DNA from 2 places in the Paenibacillus sp. R-74696 genome. Region 2 is predicted to be linked to the other one. Evidence: riboswitches for the same ligand, from Rfam matches in the RefSeq annotation. Region 2 holds a riboswitch; the other holds the start of a gene.
What was found. Region 2 has a riboswitch for cyclic di-GMP ahead of ACSR9A_RS25825 (fibronectin type III domain-containing protein). Riboswitches for the same ligand answer to the same signal wherever they lie in the genome.
Positions count from the first base shown of each region.

Region 1 (5,118 bases), on a different contig from region 2:
TTGTAGCGCTCATTAATCCGGTCAAAGGATTCGGTTACTCGGGCAAATTGCTGCACCGTCTGATTGACCATTTGCACGACGCCCTTCATATCGGTGGAGCCTGTGCGCGACGACTCTCTCATTTCTTTCATATCGCGGTTAATATATTCGGTCGAAGCCGCAATTTGCTGCGAGCTTGCCGATATTTGCTCCGTTACGGCCGAGATCGAAGTAGCATCATCATACTGGGTCATCAAAATCGTTTTGCCGTTGCCAATCTCTTCTTTAACCTGCTCGGAAGCGTTCTGATTGCGAACAATCATGTCACCCATATTGCGCGAGGCTTGCAGAACAACCGTGCTTACATCCATAGTCGAACGAAGCGTGTCGCGAAGCGCACTTCCCATTTGCTCCAGCGAACGGTCAATTTGACCAAATTCATCTTGGCGATCCAGCTTCCCATCATAGGTAAAATCGTTATTTTGATAGGAGGCAATTCGCTTCATTAAGCCAACGATGCCTTTTTTCACATTTCGGCTTAACGAATAGGACATGATGAACGGCAAAACGGCAAGCAGCACAATATTGATTATAATAATCGTATTGGCAGCCGCAAGACTTCTGTTCAATGCATCTTGTGTTGCAACCGAATCCACTTCAAGCCATTTTTCTACCGTTTCATTCGCAAAGCTGAGAACAATCGTATATGTACTGACAAGCTGTTTGACCTTGGCGGAACGGTCTTCAATCGAGAGCAGGCTGTGATTGCCGTTTTCTTTATTAAGCTGCTCCAGAGCAAGCCCAAACACATTGCCTTGGTTCGAATAGGCGTTGCCATTATCTCCGTGAGGATATTTCGCATCCAGCGACTCTAGTGTAACCTTCAGATGTTCTACCCGCTCGGGCATCGTCTTAAGCGCCAAATTGATGCCATCATCGCCGGTGCTGCCGTTTTCTACCGCATCAATCATTGAAAGCAGCGTGCGCAGCATTGAATCCGATACACCTTGATATTCTTTTTTGGCCTCCTGAAGCTCATTTGAAGCATTCACTGCACTTCTAACCGAAGCATTTTGCATAAAAATCCAACCGCCAGCCACCACATTAAACAATGTAATTAGTGAAGTGATGAACAGCAGCTTCGTTGTGACCTTTTGTCTCTTCAAGAAATCAGAAATTCTTGATGTCCATTTTAACCATTTTGCCTCTTTCAATCGGTTAATCGCCATTTTCTCTCCATCTCTCCTAATACACTGAAAAAAAACAAAAGCTATTCAACCACCGTTACGAGTTGAATAGCTGAATCAGCCTATAGTCCTGTACCGGTGGTTTGGCAGCCATAGCTTAATACCTTAGGCCCATAACTTTGCGCCCTTATTTTTCAATAAGTTTGCCTTTTTCAGTATGTAATTTTCTATTTATTTCGACACTTTTAAAGTATAATTTAGGGAAACCCTTTTGTAAATTACAAAAAGCGTGATTAGCTGACATGATACTTTGAAACTAGTTCTGAACAACGTTATACTATTAACGAAAGCTAGACATGCAAGAGATTTGAGGGGGTTAATAATGGATTTCCGACTAGATTTAATTGAGGATAAAATCGAATTCTTTGAGGCTTTTGACTTACGAACGCTGGAGAAGCATATTGACCAGCAAATTGAAGCGAATAAGGCACTGCTTTTACAAGTTCACGCCATTAGCCATCATGCGGTCTTTCATCCCGATCGCGGGAAAATGCTGTACAGCGCAGTCGTTCATTTTAAAGTTAAAAAATAGGCCGATTCGGGCATTTGACTGCTGCCCGAATTTTTTTTCGAAAAATTAAAAAAAGGTATTGCATCCTCCTAAAGTTCTGTGGCATAATACATCTTGTGTCCGATTCATAACCACGCCGTTGTAGCTCAACTGGTAGAGCAACTGACTTGTAATCAGTAGGTTGGGGGTTCAAGTCCTCTCGACGGCACCATTTTTTCTCGGGACGTAGCTCAGCTTGGTAGAGCACCTGGTTTGGGACCAGGGGGTCGCATGTTCAAATCGTGTCGTCCCGATATTTAATAAGTTGTTTCAAGCAGGCCCTCTAATCCTAGAAGGGTTTTTTATTTTATTTGACCCTTTTTAGTTTGTGGGCATAAGCCCCTCTGTATGGTTACAAGGTGAAACGGCTGTCGCCGTCCACTGGCGGCGCAGCGCGTTTTATTCCGAGAAATATAGAGCATGGATGGGACAATCAGATCCTTTCCTATATTTTTAAAAAATAAGCCGCGCTTGGCTGGATGCATTACTGCACCCAGCCAAGCGCGGCTTTTCTTTTGCACCATTAGTTTCTCTCAAGAATGCTGCCGAATCATCGCCTCTGCGGTGAGCAGCCCTGACATGGCAACCATCGGCGTTCCTCCGCCGGGATGGGTCGTTCCACCTGCAAACCACAGTCCACGCAAATCCGCACGATTGGACGGCCGCATAAACGTCTGCTTCGCTGAATTCGAGGAAATGCCATAGATGGCGCCGCGAAATGCTGACGTATCCCGCTCCAGATCCTCCGGCGTATAAGCAGCAAGCTGCTCCGTATTAAGGTCTAGTCCCTCCAAGCCATAGGCAGCTAACTGCTTCAACAGACGTCCCTGATAACGCTCCGCCTCCCTCTCCCAGCTCCAAGCGTCCGACGTATAAGGGGCATTCGCTAAAATAAACAGGTTGCTGCCGCCTTCCGGCGCCATGTCCGGTTCTGAATAGGCGGAGCAGCATAAATAGATCGCAGGATTAGATGGCGCCACGCGGCGCTCGAAAATCGCCTCAAATTCTTCCCCATACCGCTGCGGATAAAATACAGTATGATGCAGCAGCTTATCGTAACGTCTGCGAATGCCGGCAAGAGTGACAAAGCCGGACAGCGAAGGCTCGTAGCTTGCCATTTTGCGGTCTGTCATCGCGGGCCGCAGCTGCTCGCCGAGCAAATCTCGGCATACGGACAGCACATCACCGTTCGCGAGAACCAGATCAGCTGGCACAAAACCGCCGTCCGTCTCTATCCCGCTTACACGACCGCCACTGGCAACAATGCGCTGTACACGTGTCGAGGTGTGTATTTCCGCCCCCATTTCCTCCGCCAGCTGGCGAAGTCCTTCAACAATGCTGTACGTGCCGCCACGAACACCGAAAATGCCAAGCTCCGCCTCCACATGCGGCAGCATCGCGAAGATGGCTGGCGCCCGATCAGGGGCCGAGCCGACATAGGTCGCATAACGTCCAAACAAGGCCAGCGTGTTGGGATGACGGAAATAACGGCGCAGCAGCACGGACAGCTTCGTCAGCGGGCGAATGCGGACAAATGCTGCCGCTAGCCCAGGACTCAGCTTATCCTGCCAGGAAACCATCATTTTGTTCATAAAATGACGCTCCGCCTGTCCATACATCACCGCTGCCTCGGCCATAAAAGCCCGATACCGCCGCGCATCCTCCGGACTATAGCCGGAAATTTGCTCCTCCATCACAGCCGGGTCAGCGGATAAATCCACGACCGAGCCATCTGCAAAGCAGTTGCGCGTTCCATGCTCCAGACGATAAAAATCAATATAATCCTCGATGCGGCGGCCTACTGAAACAAACACCTTGCGAAAAGCATGCGTCATCGTTATTGTGCTTGGCCCCCGATCAAAGCGATATTCCCCAAGCTGGATACGCTGGAGCTTGCCTCCCACTTTCTCCTGCTGCTCCAGCACAGTGACCGCATAGCCTGCATGCGCAAGGCGGGCCGCCGCTGATAAACCACCGATGCCGCCGCCAATGATGACAACCCGCTTCATAGATAACGCCTGCCTTTCCATAAATACCCCTCCCCGCTCGCCGCTGCACGCCATGACGCGGCAGCAATGCCAATAAGCATAACAATGCCGGCCGGCAGCAAGAAAGCAAACCACACTGGCAAGCGGCCGCGATGATCGATCACCCCTTTAATGATGACCGCCAGCAGCCAGCCTATCGCGGCCGGCAGCAAGCAGGCGGCAAGCGTACTTGCCAGCGTCCCTGCCGAAAAAACGGCGTAAGCAAGCAAAGCTGCTATGAACATAGCAGGCGGCAGCAAATAGATGAGCGCATAAAATATACCCAGTGCCGCGAGAAGGCCCGTTTGGCGACCCGTTCCGGCAAAAATATTTTTCTTGTAGCCGTTCCACACGCCCGCTGCATCTGTATACATGCGCATGCTCACCTGCCCCGATACATCGGCGAGCGTCATGGGCAAGCCCGCCCGTTTCACCGCACGCGCCATCTCCATATCATCGAGCAGCTTGGATTTGAAGCTGTGGTGTCCGCCAATCGCCGCGTAGCTTTCGGCATGGATCAGCAGAAAAGCGCCATGCGCCGCCACGAATTTGGCGTCAGCAGAGCCACGCACCAGCCCGATCGGCAGATGGCAGGCGATGGTGAAATTCATGAGCGGCACAACAAGCCGCTCCAGCCAAGACCCAGTCTGCTGATGGGGGAAGCCCGTAATCAGCCCCTTCCCTTGACGCAGCGCCGTGTCCATCGCGGCATGCAGAGCTCCCGGCCGCAGCGTCGCATCGGCGTCCAGAAACAGCAGCCATTCGCCGCGCGCCTCCTGCGCCAGCTGCTGGCAAGCATGCGACTTGCCCAGCCAGCCGTCTGGCAAGTCCGCCCCCCGCAGCACGCGCAGGCGCCTATCTCCTTGCGCGGCCAACATCGCCACATCAGCCGTGCCATCGGCAGACTGATCATCCAGCACAAGCACCTCAAGCAGCGGCGATTGCTCCGCCGCCAGCACCGCCTGCACGCAGGCCCCAATTCGCTCCGCTTCGTTGCGTGCTGGAATAAGCACGGACAGCCTTGGCGGCAAGTCAGCGACCGGCCCCTCGCCTCCAGCAAGCCACAGCCGGCCTTCCCCCGTGCCTCCTAGCTGCGGCAGCTGGCGTAAATTCCATACCACGAACAGCAGCTGCAGCGCCAGAACGGCTGCTATCGTCCAAAAAACGATTTCCATTTCGCCGTCCTCCCCTTCATCCGGTCGAACGTCTCATTGACCGAGCGACCGGTCTCCAGCAGCAGGCGGAAACCATCCTGCTCGCCGTCTGCACTCGCAATAACAGCCAGCCGATGCTCGTCGAGCTGCTGCTCCAGCCT
Region 1 covers NZ_JBPULM010000045.1:638,207-643,324, forward strand. The annotation lists gene ACSR9A_RS23100 (methyl-accepting chemotaxis protein) at 1-1,208, opposite strand, end outside; cyclic di-GMP riboswitch class I at 1,301-1,384, opposite strand; gene ACSR9A_RS23105 (YrzA family protein) at 1,549-1,758, shown strand; tRNA gene ACSR9A_RS23110 (tRNA-Thr) at 1,873-1,948, shown strand; tRNA gene ACSR9A_RS23115 (tRNA-Pro) at 1,957-2,030, shown strand; gene ACSR9A_RS23120 (phytoene desaturase family protein) at 2,310-3,806, opposite strand; gene ACSR9A_RS23125 (glycosyltransferase family 2 protein) at 3,782-4,978, opposite strand; gene ACSR9A_RS23130 (lysophospholipid acyltransferase family protein) at 4,954-5,118, opposite strand, start outside.
Region 1: another riboswitch for cyclic di-GMP. It lies ahead of ACSR9A_RS23100 (methyl-accepting chemotaxis protein); the one in region 2 lies ahead of ACSR9A_RS25825 (fibronectin type III domain-containing protein).

Region 2 (5,118 bases):
GAGCGCATTTACGGTTATGGCATGACGACGACTTCAGGCGGCAATTTATCGATTTTGGACGATAATGGCGATCTTTGGATTACGCCTGCTGGGATCGACAAGGGGGAGCTGACGCGTCAGGACATCGTTTGTGTCAAGGCGGACGGTACGATTGCGGGCAATCATCGGCCATCGAGCGAATACCCGTTTCATCAGATGATTTATCGCAGAAGGCCGGATATTCGGGCGGTTGTTCATGCACATCCACCGGCGCTTGTGGCGTTCAGCATGGTGCGTAAAGTGCCAAATGTCCGTCTGCTGCCAAATGACTATTTGATCTGCGGCGAGGTGGGTATGGCGAAATACGGCTTGCCGGGAAGCGCGGAGCTGGGTGAAAATATAGCGGATGTATTCAGCGAAGGGCTGAACACAATTATGCTGGAAAATCACGGCGTCGTAGTAGGCGGCCGCGATTTATTTGAAGCCTTTCAAAGATTCGAGACGCTGGAATATTGCGCGCGGATGGAGATTCAGGCAAATCGGATTGGGACGCCAGTAACGCAGGCGGCCGAACAGCTGGCGGATACGAGGGAGGTGCTGCTGGAGGCGTTCGTACCGGACTTTTACAGCAGTGAGGAGAAGGAAGCACGTCGGGAGATGTGCAAGCTCATTAAGCGTTCTTACGATCAGCGGCTGTTTACGAGCACACAGGGGACCTTTTCCCATCGGGTCGGTGAAAATTCCTTCATTATTACGCCGTATGATCAGGACCGTAAATATGTGGTGCCAGCGGATCTCGTACGCATCGACGACGGGAAGAAAGAGGCGGGCAAGGTGCCTAGCCGCTCGGTGCAGTTTCACCAGCATATTTATGAGACGCAGCCGCATGTGAACTCGGTTATTATTGCCCATCCGCCCAATATTATGGCGTTTGCGGTGACGGAGGAGCTGCTGGATTCGCGGACGATTCCGGAAAGCTATATTTTGCTGCGGAATATTCCTAAGCTCCCATATGGAGATTTGTATACAAAGCCGCAGGAGGCGGCACAGCTTTTTCAGGAGAACACGCCCATCGTCATTGCCGAAAATGACTGCGTCATCGTCACCGGGCAAAGCCTGCTGAACGCCTTCGACCGTCTGGAGGTAGCCGAATACAGTGCGAAAGCAACCATTTCAGCGAAAAACATTGGCGCTATTGTGCATATGGAGCAGTCGAGGATTACGGAACTGGAGCAGGCATTTGGGTTGAAATAGGTCATTTTGCCTGAATCATTTTACCTAAATTAATATTGAAGTGAACTTAAATATGATGGTATATGTCCAGCCTGTGGATTTGCGGGTTGGGCATTTTTTTGTTGATAGTAAAACTTAGGATATAGATAACAGATGAAAAGGAAGATTATTGTGAGTTCAAATAGGATTAACTGGGGGGATTATTAATGAGGGATGATTTGATAAATAAAAATATTTATTTTCATGACTTATGTAGTATAAAATTTCAAATATCCAACCGATATACTAAGTACAAAGAACTATTAGTTCAAAGGTTGGTTTGAAAATCAACAAGCCCATTGAAATTGAAAAAGGCAAACCTGATCGAAAGACAGGGACGCAAAGCCACGGGTCTTCACGGAAAACCATCATTATGGTTGCCGTATGACAGCCGGGCCGCCAAAAGTAAATGGGTCTTTTTTATTTGCCGCCAGAGGGTGGCGACAGCCGTTTTTCTTAATAGAGGAGGATATTCAAATGTATTTTAGTCAGATTAAGCAAGGTGTAATAAGAGTATTGTGCTTGTCATTAATCATTCAATTGTTCTTGCCTTCGATCTGGAGCGATTCTACGAAGGCTGCCACGGCATTTCGAGGCGTTAATATTCAGTTTAAAGCAGCTGATGCTTTAGCAGCAGATGGCTATTTGGCCGACCATGGGAATGAGTATGGTCCACATAATGGATACTTCTATGGTTGGAATATGGATCATACGCAGTCTACGGTTACGGGAAGCACCTACGATGCTCCGCTTCAAAACTCTTCTATTCAAGTGCAAGAAGGCGGCGAATGGGAGATTGAGCTGCCGAATGGCAGGTATAACGTGAAGGTCAGTGTTGGAAACTCTGTATATGAAAGCAATAATACGCTTAATGTAGAGGGCAACACTTTTTGGGAGAATACGGAGCTGCCAGCTGGCGGACAAGTGACTTTCCAGAAGGGGGTTGTCATTGCTGACGGGAAACTGACGCTCCATGCAGGCAGCAGCGAAGATACAACCGCTATTCAGTATATCGAGATTAAATCTCTAGAGCCTATTATTCAAACGATTCCAAAGCCGCAAATTGGAAATCCAGCGGAGCAAAACAAGCTGCAGGGCAATAAAATTATTATTTCTGGCAATCAAAATAATGAGCATAATGCGCTGCCCTTTATTCGGGTAGGCGATTTGAATCCGGAAATTAGCCGGTATATGAATGCAGAAATGGCTTCGCTCGAAAGCAGTCTGGCGGCATCCAACCCGTCATTTATCTCCTGCAATAATTGCAGTGCATCAGGTCTGGAGGCAGCAATCAATAACAGCAGCAGTGATATGGTCGCTGTAACGGTGAGCCATTTAAATTTAGATTCCTCATTGACATTAGGCTCGCCTACGAAACCGGTTTATGTCATTGCAGAGGGGATTAATACGAACAATAAGCTGACCATTACGGTTTATGGAACGTTGGTCGTCAATGGAAGCATGAATGCGAACACCGAGCTGACTATAGATATTAAAAAACCGAATGATTCCACTCGGACAATGGGAGGGAATTTATGGGTCAAAGGTTCCTTGCACTTGAATAATAATTCTAACGTTTCGATTGCGGACCATTTCATAGCTGGAAGCCTTACTTATAATAGTGGCCTGCTTAATGTACAAGCGGGAAGAGTCATTGTGCCCGGAAGTCTTCATATCAATACAAATGTAACTATGAATATTGATGAGGAAATGGTTGTTGGCAGCCTGGTTTCCAATAATCAGCAAGCCAATATTTCTGTGAAACGCGGAGATTTATTTATTCAAGGCGATATGCATGTCAACAATCACTTGAATATTGAGACCGGAGGCATCGTTGCGATCGGAGGCGGCATTACAGCTAATCAGAAACCGATTATTAATATCGGAGTTGGTACTGAAGGGGCAACGAAGCTGAAGTATTTGGCAGCAGGGTTAAAGGCGGAATATTTTACAGAGGAAAATTTGGATGGTGAAAAAACGACGGTGCTAGAGCAACCTGCTTTGCAAGGCAAGGCTCCCGTTTCTTCAACAGGTCTAAATGATGGACGGTTTTCTGTCAGATGGACCGGACAAATCCAGCCTTATTATGCAGAGAACTATACGTTTGAGGCTGATGTTAATGGCGGAGTCAAATTATATGTGAATGGAACTCTAATTATCGATGAGTGGGCAGCCCAAGGGAATAAATTATTTACTGGCTCTATTGCACTAGAAGCTGGTCAAAAGATTGACATTCAAATGGAATATGTTAGCCGTAATGGTTCGCCAAAGGCTATTTTATCATGGCAAAGCGCTTCTGGAGCGAAAGAGGTTGTACCAGCTAGTCAGCTATCTCCGTTTGCAACTCCCGCCATTCAGACTATTCCATCTGAAAATGCGGTGAAGGTCGGTTGGACTACAGCATTCAATGCAGATGGGTATGAGGTTGAAACAGACGGCAGCATTTATCCAATGGGCATTCATAATGAATTTATTCATGAACCACTGCCATCCGGCACGGTGCATTATTACAGAGTCAGAGCGACGAGCGGCGATTTGAAGGGCGAATGGTCTTCTGTATCGGAGGTTTGGACTTTGCCGGACGTACCCGAGGATATTAAGCTGCAATCGACAAGCGATTCCGTAACCTTGACTTGGGAAAATGTGAGAGGCGCTACTGGCTATGAGGTGGAAACCTACAATACGGTCGTTAACATTGGCAACGTGAATCACTATTTTGAAGAAAATCTGAATTCAAACATTCAGCGAACCTACCGAATAAGAGCGGTGAATACAAGCGGTCCGGGGCAATGGAGCCCGATACTTGTGAAATCTACGCTTCCTGGAACCTCTGGTGTACTGAATACAACAGCAACGGATAAATCGATTCATATTACTTGGGATTCTATTTCTGGTGCGGATTTCTATGATCTTGAGGTGGATGGCGCAGTTAAAAGCAATATAACGGGAACGGAATATTTGCATGACCAGTTAGAGCCTAACACATCGCATACGTACCGAATTCGTTCGAAAAATAGCAATGGAGCAAGTAATTGGAGCGAGAAAGTTACGGCGGCTACATTGCCTTCCGTCCCGAAAAATCTGCATGCAGTAGCTGGCACCTCCAGTATATCAGTAGAGTGGGATGAGGTTTCTGGGGCAACTGGCTACGACATCGAGGTGGATGGAAATGTTTTAGATAATGGCCTCAGTACAAGTTATTTGCACTCAAATTTAGAACAGAGCGGCGAGCATACGTACCGGGTACGCGCCAAAAATAATGGCATCATTGGACAATGGAGCCATTCCATTACACGTACAACACTTTCGGGAGTACCTTCGAATATACGCACTACAGCTACGGGCACAGCTATTACTGTAACCTGGGATCAAGTAATTGGAGCAGTTGGCTATGATATCGAAGTGGACGGGCTGATTGTAAATAATGGCTTGAATTTAACGTATGTTCATAAGGATTTGCTGCCGTTTACGGAGCATACTTACCGGATTAGAGCTAGAAATGCAGGGGGGAATGGCCCTTGGAGCGAGATCATTACACAAGCAACATCACTTGGCAAGGTGCAAAATGTTAAGGCGGCATCAACAAATGATGCGATTACGATTTCCTGGGATAGTGTCAGTGGAGCTACTAGCTATGAAATCGCTGTTGATGGCGTGCTAGTAGAGGTTTCAAATGGGACTAGCTATACACATGCAGGGCTGGCACCTAATTCGCTCCATGTTTACCGCGTAAGAGCGAAAAATAATGATTTGACCGGTGATTGGAGCGATACGGTTAGAGCAAGCACGGGACTGGGTATTCCCGTTATTCATAAAGTTCTCTCGGCAAGCACGAGTATTTCCATAGAGTGGGAAAGTGTTGTCGGT
Region 2 covers NZ_JBPULM010000046.1:293,107-298,224, reverse strand. The annotation lists gene ACSR9A_RS25830 (class II aldolase/adducin family protein) at 1-1,233, shown strand, start outside; cyclic di-GMP riboswitch class I at 1,555-1,655, shown strand; gene ACSR9A_RS25825 (fibronectin type III domain-containing protein) at 1,729-5,118, shown strand, end outside.